Regions from separate parts of the Cellulosimicrobium sp. SL-1 genome, predicted to be linked through region 2. Evidence: riboswitches for the same ligand, from Rfam matches in the RefSeq annotation. Region 2 holds a riboswitch; the other holds the start of a gene.
The links. Region 2 has a riboswitch for S-adenosylmethionine ahead of GWJ10_RS06240 (LLM class flavin-dependent oxidoreductase). Riboswitches for the same ligand answer to the same signal wherever they lie in the genome.
Positions count from the first base shown of each region.

Region 1: linked by a shared signal. The riboswitch ahead of GWJ10_RS03565 (methylenetetrahydrofolate reductase) and the one ahead of GWJ10_RS06240 (LLM class flavin-dependent oxidoreductase) in region 2 are both predicted to bind S-adenosylmethionine.

Region 1 covers NZ_JAACJC010000002.1:204,721-208,115, forward strand. The annotation lists gene GWJ10_RS03560 (cation acetate symporter) at 1-1,210, shown strand, start outside; SAM riboswitch class I at 1,300-1,402, shown strand; gene GWJ10_RS03565 (methylenetetrahydrofolate reductase) at 1,408-2,469, shown strand; gene metE (5-methyltetrahydropteroyltriglutamate--homocysteine S-methyltransferase) at 2,502-3,395, shown strand, end outside.
Region 2 covers NZ_JAACJC010000003.1:312,626-316,020, reverse strand. The annotation lists gene GWJ10_RS06250 (MMPL family transporter) at 1-267, opposite strand, end outside; gene GWJ10_RS06245 (TetR/AcrR family transcriptional regulator) at 385-1,107, opposite strand; SAM riboswitch class IV at 1,277-1,384, shown strand; gene GWJ10_RS06240 (LLM class flavin-dependent oxidoreductase) at 1,730-2,884, shown strand; gene GWJ10_RS06235 (NtaA/DmoA family FMN-dependent monooxygenase) at 2,902-3,395, shown strand, end outside.

The DNA of each region.
Region 1 (3,395 bases), on a different contig from region 2:
CGACTTCGTGCACGCCCGGCTCGACTCCGTGGTCGCGCGCCGCGTGACGAGCGTGCTCGTGCTCGTCATCGGGTGGCTCTACGTGGTGCCGCAGCTCCACGGGGCGGCGCTCGTCATCACGAGCGTGGCCGCGGTGCCGCCGTGGGTCGGCTCGGTGGGGATCGCGGTCGTGGTGAGCGCCGTCGTCGCCGCGGGCGGGATGCGCTCCATCACGTTCGTCCAGGCGTTCCAGTTCTGGGTCAAGCTCACCGCGCTCGCGGTGCCGCTCGTCTTCGTGCTCATGGCGCTCGGCGGGGCGTTCGAGCCCGGCGGCGCCGTCGTCACGTTCGACCCCGCCGCCGTGTTCCCCCACGAGGCCGGGCCGGGCGGCCTCGACGCGTACGCCACCGTCTCGCTCCTGCTCGCCCTCCTGCTCGGCACGACCGGCCTGCCGCACGTCCTCGTGCGCTTCTACACCTCGCCCGACGGCGGCTCGGCCCGCCGCACGACCGTCGTCGTGCTCATCATGATCAGCGTGTTCTACATGGTGTCGAGCACGCTCGGGCTCGTGGCGCGGGTCGTCGCGCCCGACCTCGCGGCGCCCGGGGTGGCGGACACCGTCGTCCTCGCGCTGCCGACCCGCCTCGTGCCCGGGCTCGGCGGCGAGCTCCTCGCCGCGCTCGTCGTCGCCGGGGCGTTCGCCGCGTTCCTCGGGACGTCGTCGGGGCTCGTGGTCGCGCTGGCGGGCGTCGTGAGCCAGGACCTGTTCGGCGGCACCGTGCGGTCCTTCCGCTGGTCGGCGGTCGCGTGCACGCTCATCCCGCTCGCGTTCGCGCTCGTCACCATCCCGCAGGGCCTCGTGACGAGCGTCGGGACGGTGTTCGTCTTCGCGGCGTCGGCCCTGTCCCCCGTGATCCTGCTCGGCGTGTGGTGGCGCGGCCTCACCGCGCGCGGCGCGGTGGCGGGCATGGTCGTGGGCGCCGTCCTGTGCGCGACGGCGCTGCTCGCGTCGTCCGCGCTCGTCGCCGCGGGGTACGGGAGCCCGTCCGGCGACACGGCCGACGGCGTCCCCGGCGTCGTGCGCGCCCTGCTCGCCCAGCCCGCCGCCTGGACCATCCCGCTCGCGACGGCGACCGTCGTCGTCGTGTCGCTCCTCGACCGGCGCGGCCCGCCGCTGCGCACCGACCGGTTCCTCCGCCGCCTGCACGTGCCCGAGCGCCGTCGGGCCTGAGACTCGTCGCACCGGGAGCTCCGACGACCCTCCGCATCTCACCTGGCGGGCACTCTCGACCGCATGTCGGATGGGTCGTAGGATCGTGGCAACCATCCAGAGCGGTCGAGAGTCCTGGCTCGACGACACCGCAGCAACCCGCCGACGGAAGCCTCCCGAGGACAAAGGTGCTAACGCCAGGGTCGATGGAGTGACGCATGACCTCAGAGGCATCCTTCGCGCACCGTCCGGGCCGTCCTCGGCCGACGGTGTCGTTCGAGCTCATGCCCCCGCGCCGACCGGACGCGGCCCCGAAGTTCTGGGAGACGGCACGCCGTCTCGTCGCGACGCACCCCGACTTCGTGTCCGTGACGTACGGCGCCGCGGGCACCGACCGCGCGACCGCGCGCCAGGTCGTCGGACGCCTGCTCCAGGGCACGCCCGTGCTGCCGATCGCGCACCTCACGTGCGTCGGGGCGTCGCGCGAGGACGTCGAGTCGGTCATCACCGACTTCCTCGACGAGGGCGTGCGGAGCTTCCTCGCGCTGCGGGGCGACCCGCCGCGCGACCAGCCGGACTGGCAGCCCGCGCCCGACGGCGTCCGGTCGTCGACCGAGCTCGTCGCCCTGCTGCGCGAGGTCGAGGCGTCGCGCTGCGCGTCCGACCCGGCCGTCGCGCTGCGCGGCGCGGCCCGGCCGCTGACGATCGCCGTCGCGACGTTCTGCGACGGCAACCCCGCCGCCGGCACGACGCGCACCCAGGAGGTGCGCCGCCTCTGGCAGAAGCAGCAGGCCGGCGCGAGCTTCGCGATCACGCAGCTCTTCTACGACGCGTCGTCGTACACCGACTTCGTCGCCGAGGCCCGCGCGGCCGGCGTGACGATCCCCATCCTCGCCGGGCTGCTGCCCACGACGGAGCCCGCGCGGCTCCGTCGCGTCGAGGAGCTCACGGGCGTGCGCGCACCCCAGCACCTGCTGGACGCGCTCGACGCCCTGCCCGACCCGGAGGCGCAGCACGCCTACGGGATCGCGTACTCGGTCGACCTCGCGCAGCGCGTCCTCGACGCGGGCACGCCCGGTCTGCACGTGTACACGTTCAACAAGCACCGCGCCGCTCTTGACCTGCTCGAGGGTGTCCACCTCGGCGGCGGGTCGGTCGGGACCGGGGGCGGCGCCAGCGCCGCCGCCGCCCCGCTCGTCCCGGACCTGGCCAGCGGGCCGTGGGTCACCGGCACCTCCCTGCCCACGACGAGCGCCGCCACGCACGGCGCGCCCGTCTGACCGGTCCTCCGGACCAGCAAGAGGTTTCGATCATGGCCACTTCCGTACCCTCCCCTACCCAGAACCCGGTCGGCTTCCCCGCCGGCACCGTGCTCGGCTACCCGCGCATCGGCCGCCGCCGCGAGCTGAAGAAGGCCGTCGAGGCGTTCTGGGCCGGCAAGACCTCGGCCGAGGAGCTCGAGGCCACGGCCCGCGAGCTGCGCCTCGCGACCGTCCGCCGGCTCGTCGACCTCGGCCTCGGCGCCGACGACGCGTCCGTCCCCGGCTCGTTCTCCTTCTACGACCAGGTGCTCGACGTCGCCGCCTCCCTCGGGGCGGTCCCGTCGCGGTTCGCGTCGCTGACCGACGACGCCGGTCGCCTCGACCTCGCGGGCTACTTCACCGTGGCGCGCGGCCAGGGGGACGACGCCCCGCTCGAGATGACCAAGTGGTTCGACACGAACTACCACTACCTGGTCCCCGAGATCGGCCCGGACACCCCGATCCGCTTCGTCGACGACCGCGTCGTGCGCGAGTTCGTCGAGGCGAAGGACGCCGGCGTCGTGACGCGGCCCGTCGTCGTCGGGCCGGTGACGTTCCTCGCGCTGTCCAAGGCCGCGGACGACGCGCCCGCCGGGTACTCGCCGCTCGACCGCCTCGACGACGTCGTCGCCGCCTACGCCGACCTGCTGCGCGCGCTCGCCGCGGCGGGGGCGCCGTGGGTCCAGCTCGACGAGCCGATCCTCGTCACCGACTCGGTCGACGTGCCGTTCACCGAGCTCGCCGCCGCCGTGGGGTCCGCGTACCGCGCCCTCGCGACCGACCTCCGCCCGGTGCCGAGCCCGGGGTCTTCGGCGGCCTCGTCCGCAAACCCGGCGGCAACCCCTGGTTCGGCGCAGGACGCGCGGCCCGCGATCCTCGTCGCCACGCCGTTCGGCGGGCTGGAG
Region 2 (3,395 bases):
CGCCTCCTGCTCGGGCGTGAACGGCGCGCCGTCCTCCGTCGCGAGGACGATCGTGCCGCTCCCGCCCGACGCCTCGGGCAGCGCGGTCTGGAGCCGCTCGGTGACGTCCGCGGTGGGGGTGCCGGGGATCGAGAAGCTGCTGGCGAGCGTGCCGCCGAACGCGACGAACGCCGCCCCGGCGAGCACGAGCACCGCGAGCCACGCGGCGAGGACGGTCCGCGCGCGGCGCGCGCACGCGCGGCCGAGGCGGTAGAGGAGTTCAGCCATGAGGATCCTTCGGTGGGAGTCCGGTCCGGGTCCGGCGGGTGTGCCCGGGGTGGCGGGTGCGGTGCTGCGGGAGAGGTGGTCGCGAGGCGGGACAGGGCGGGGAGGGTGCGGGTCGTGTCAGACGGGGTCCGCCCAGCCGGCGCGGATCCGTTCGACGAGGCGGTCGAGCAGGCCGGACCACACCGCGCGCGACGCGTCGTCGTCGGCGGCGCCGGTCTCGGCCCACCAGCGCCGCTGGATGACGAGGACCCCGGCCATGAGTGCGCCCACGAGCATCTCGATCTCGAGCGGGTCGACGTCCGGGTGCCGGCGCGTGGTCGCCGCGACGAGGCGCTCGGCGAGGTGGGTGAAGGTGCGCACGACCATCGTCGTGACGCGCGGCGTGGGCTCGGTCGCGGTACCGCCGAGGGCGCGCGTGAGGTAGGCCATGGGGCCGACGAGGTCCGTGCCGCGCAGCGCCGCGGTGACGTCGTCGAGGGGCGTGGGGCGGTCGGTGCCCGGCTCGGCCGCGCTCGCCCCGAGCGTCTCGACGACGGTGCCCAGCACGTCCTCGCAGACCTCGACGACGACGTCGTCGAGCGACGCGAAGTGGTTGAAGATCGTGCGGCGCGCGACGTCGGCCCGGGCCGCGAGCTCGTCGACGGTGAAGCGCGCGCCGCCCTTCTCCTCCATGAGCGTCGCGGCGGCGGCGACGATCGCACGGCGGTGGCGTGCGCGCAGGGCCGCGCGACGGTCCGGAGCCGCGGCGTCCGGGCCGGGGACGTCCGCGCTCGGCGCGTCCGGGGTCATGGCGTCCGTCGCGGGCGCGGTCGGGCGCTCGGGTCCGGGGAGGAGAGGCACCTCTTGACACTAGGTGCATCGATGCACTCGGTGCAAACGAGGGCCTCGGCTGCTCAAAGTTGACCGATCGAGTCCAGTATGTGGGAAGGTCCCGGCGGTGCGTTGACACCCTCTCCGACCGCTCGTAGGTTCCCGGCAACCGAGGTCCACGGACCCCGGCACAGGACATGGTCATGAGCTCCGACGCGAAGCCCCGGCTCGTCGGACGGCAACCCTCCCGCGCGGCGGGGTGCCCCGGGTGAGGACCAGGTCCCGCGTCGCGCGACCTGCGCGGTGCGGGGCAACACGCGGCGCCCGGAGACGGGCACGAAGGAGACGGACGATGGACCGGCGAGAGTCGAGCACCGCGGTGAGCACCCCGCACGCGCCGACGTGCCCCTGTCCGGTCTGCGCTGCGGCCGTCGTCTCCTGTCCGGTCGGCGCCCCCGCGCGCGTCACCTGTTGTCGCTGACGACGCCCCGCTCCTGACGCCGCGCGCTCCCGCGCGCACGCCCTGACGGGCCTCCCTCCGGCCTCCCCGGCCCCGCCCTGCCGTCCCGTGGCGGGACGACCCTGCCCACCCCCGGCACCCCGCCGCGCCCTGAGCGCGCCGCCGGCGCCTGTCCCAGAACGGATTCTCGCGATGCCCGACCCCCGCCCCGCCCGCACCGTCCACCTGGGCGTCGACCTCACCGACGCCGGTGCGCACCCCGCCGCCTGGCGGACCGTGGGCTCCCAGGCCCAGCGCCTGTTCGACGCCAAGCGCCTCGTCGAGCTCGTGGCCACCGCCCAGCGCGGCCTGCTCGACCTCGTCACGCTCGACGACGCGTTCACCCTCCAGCCGGGTCGCAACGGGTCCGTGCGCGGCCGGCTCGACGCCGCGCTCGTCGCGTCCCGGCTCGCGCCGCGCAGCGCGGGCATCGGCCTCGTCCCGACCGTCACCACCACGCACACCGAGCCGTTCCACGTCTCCAAGGCGGTCGCGACGATCGACCACGTGAGCTCCGGCCGCGCGGGATGGCAGGTCGGATGGTCCACGACCCCGGCCGAGGCCGCGGCCTTCGGGCGCAAGGGCGCCCAGGACGAGCCCGACGCCGTCGCCGAGGCCGACGAGGCGGTCGAGGTCGTCACGCGGCTCTGGGACTCGTGGGAGGACGACGCCGAGATCCGCGACGTCGCGACGGGCCGGTTCGTGGACCGCGAAAAGCTGCACTACGTCGACCACGAGGGCATCCGGTTCGCGGTCAAGGGGCCGTCGATCACGCCGCGCCCGCCGCAGGGCCAGCCGCCCGTCGTCGTGCGGGCGAGCACGCCGGCGTCGCTCGACCTCGCGGCCCGGCGGGCCGACGTCGTGCGGGTCCGCGCGGCGACGCGGGACGAGGCGGTCGCGCTGCGGGCGCAGGTGCGCGACGCCGCCGCGGACGCCGGGCGCGACCCCGACGGGCTGCGGGTCCTCGTGGACGCGTACGTCGTCGTCGGGGACACGCGCGCGAGCGCGCAGGCCCGCCTCGACCTGCTCGAGGACCTCGAGGGCGTCTCGTGGGACACCGACTCGCTGACGCACGTCGGCACGGCGCGCGACCTCGCGGCGACGGTCGAGGAGTGGGCGCACGCCGGTGCCGCCGACGGCTTCCTGCTGCGGCCGTCGTCGCTGAGCACGGACCTCGACGCGATCGTCGACGGGGTCGTGCCGCTGCTCCAGGGCGTGGGCCTGTTCCGCACCGCGTACCCGGGCACGACGCTGCGCGACACGCTCGGCCTCCCGCACCCCGCGAACCGCTACGCGGCGATCGCCTGAGCCCGGACGGACGCGACATGAGCACCCGACCCCGCAAGCAGATCCACCTCGGCGCCCACTTCCCGGGCGTTAACAACACCACCGTGTGGAGCGACCCCCGCTCGCGCAGCCAGATCGACTTCGCGTCGTTCGAGCACCTCGCGCGCCGCGCCGAGGAGGCGAGGCTCGACTTCTTCTTCCTCGCCGAGGGCCTGCGCCTGCGCGAGCACAAGGGCCGCATCCACGACCTCGACGTCGTCGGCCGCCCCGACACGCTGCCCGTCCTCGCCGCGCTCGCCGCCGTCACCGAGCGGCTCGGCCTCGCGGGCACGATCAACACGACGTTCAACGAGCCGTGGGAGCTCGCGAAGCAGTTCGCGACGCTCGACCTGCTCTCCGAGGGCCGCGCGGCGTGGAACCTCGTGACGAGCCCCGACGCCTTCACGGGCGCCAACTTCCGCCGCGGCGGGTACCTGCCCTACCCCGAGCGGTACGCGCGGGCGGCCGAGGTCGTCGAGGTCGCGCGCGCCCT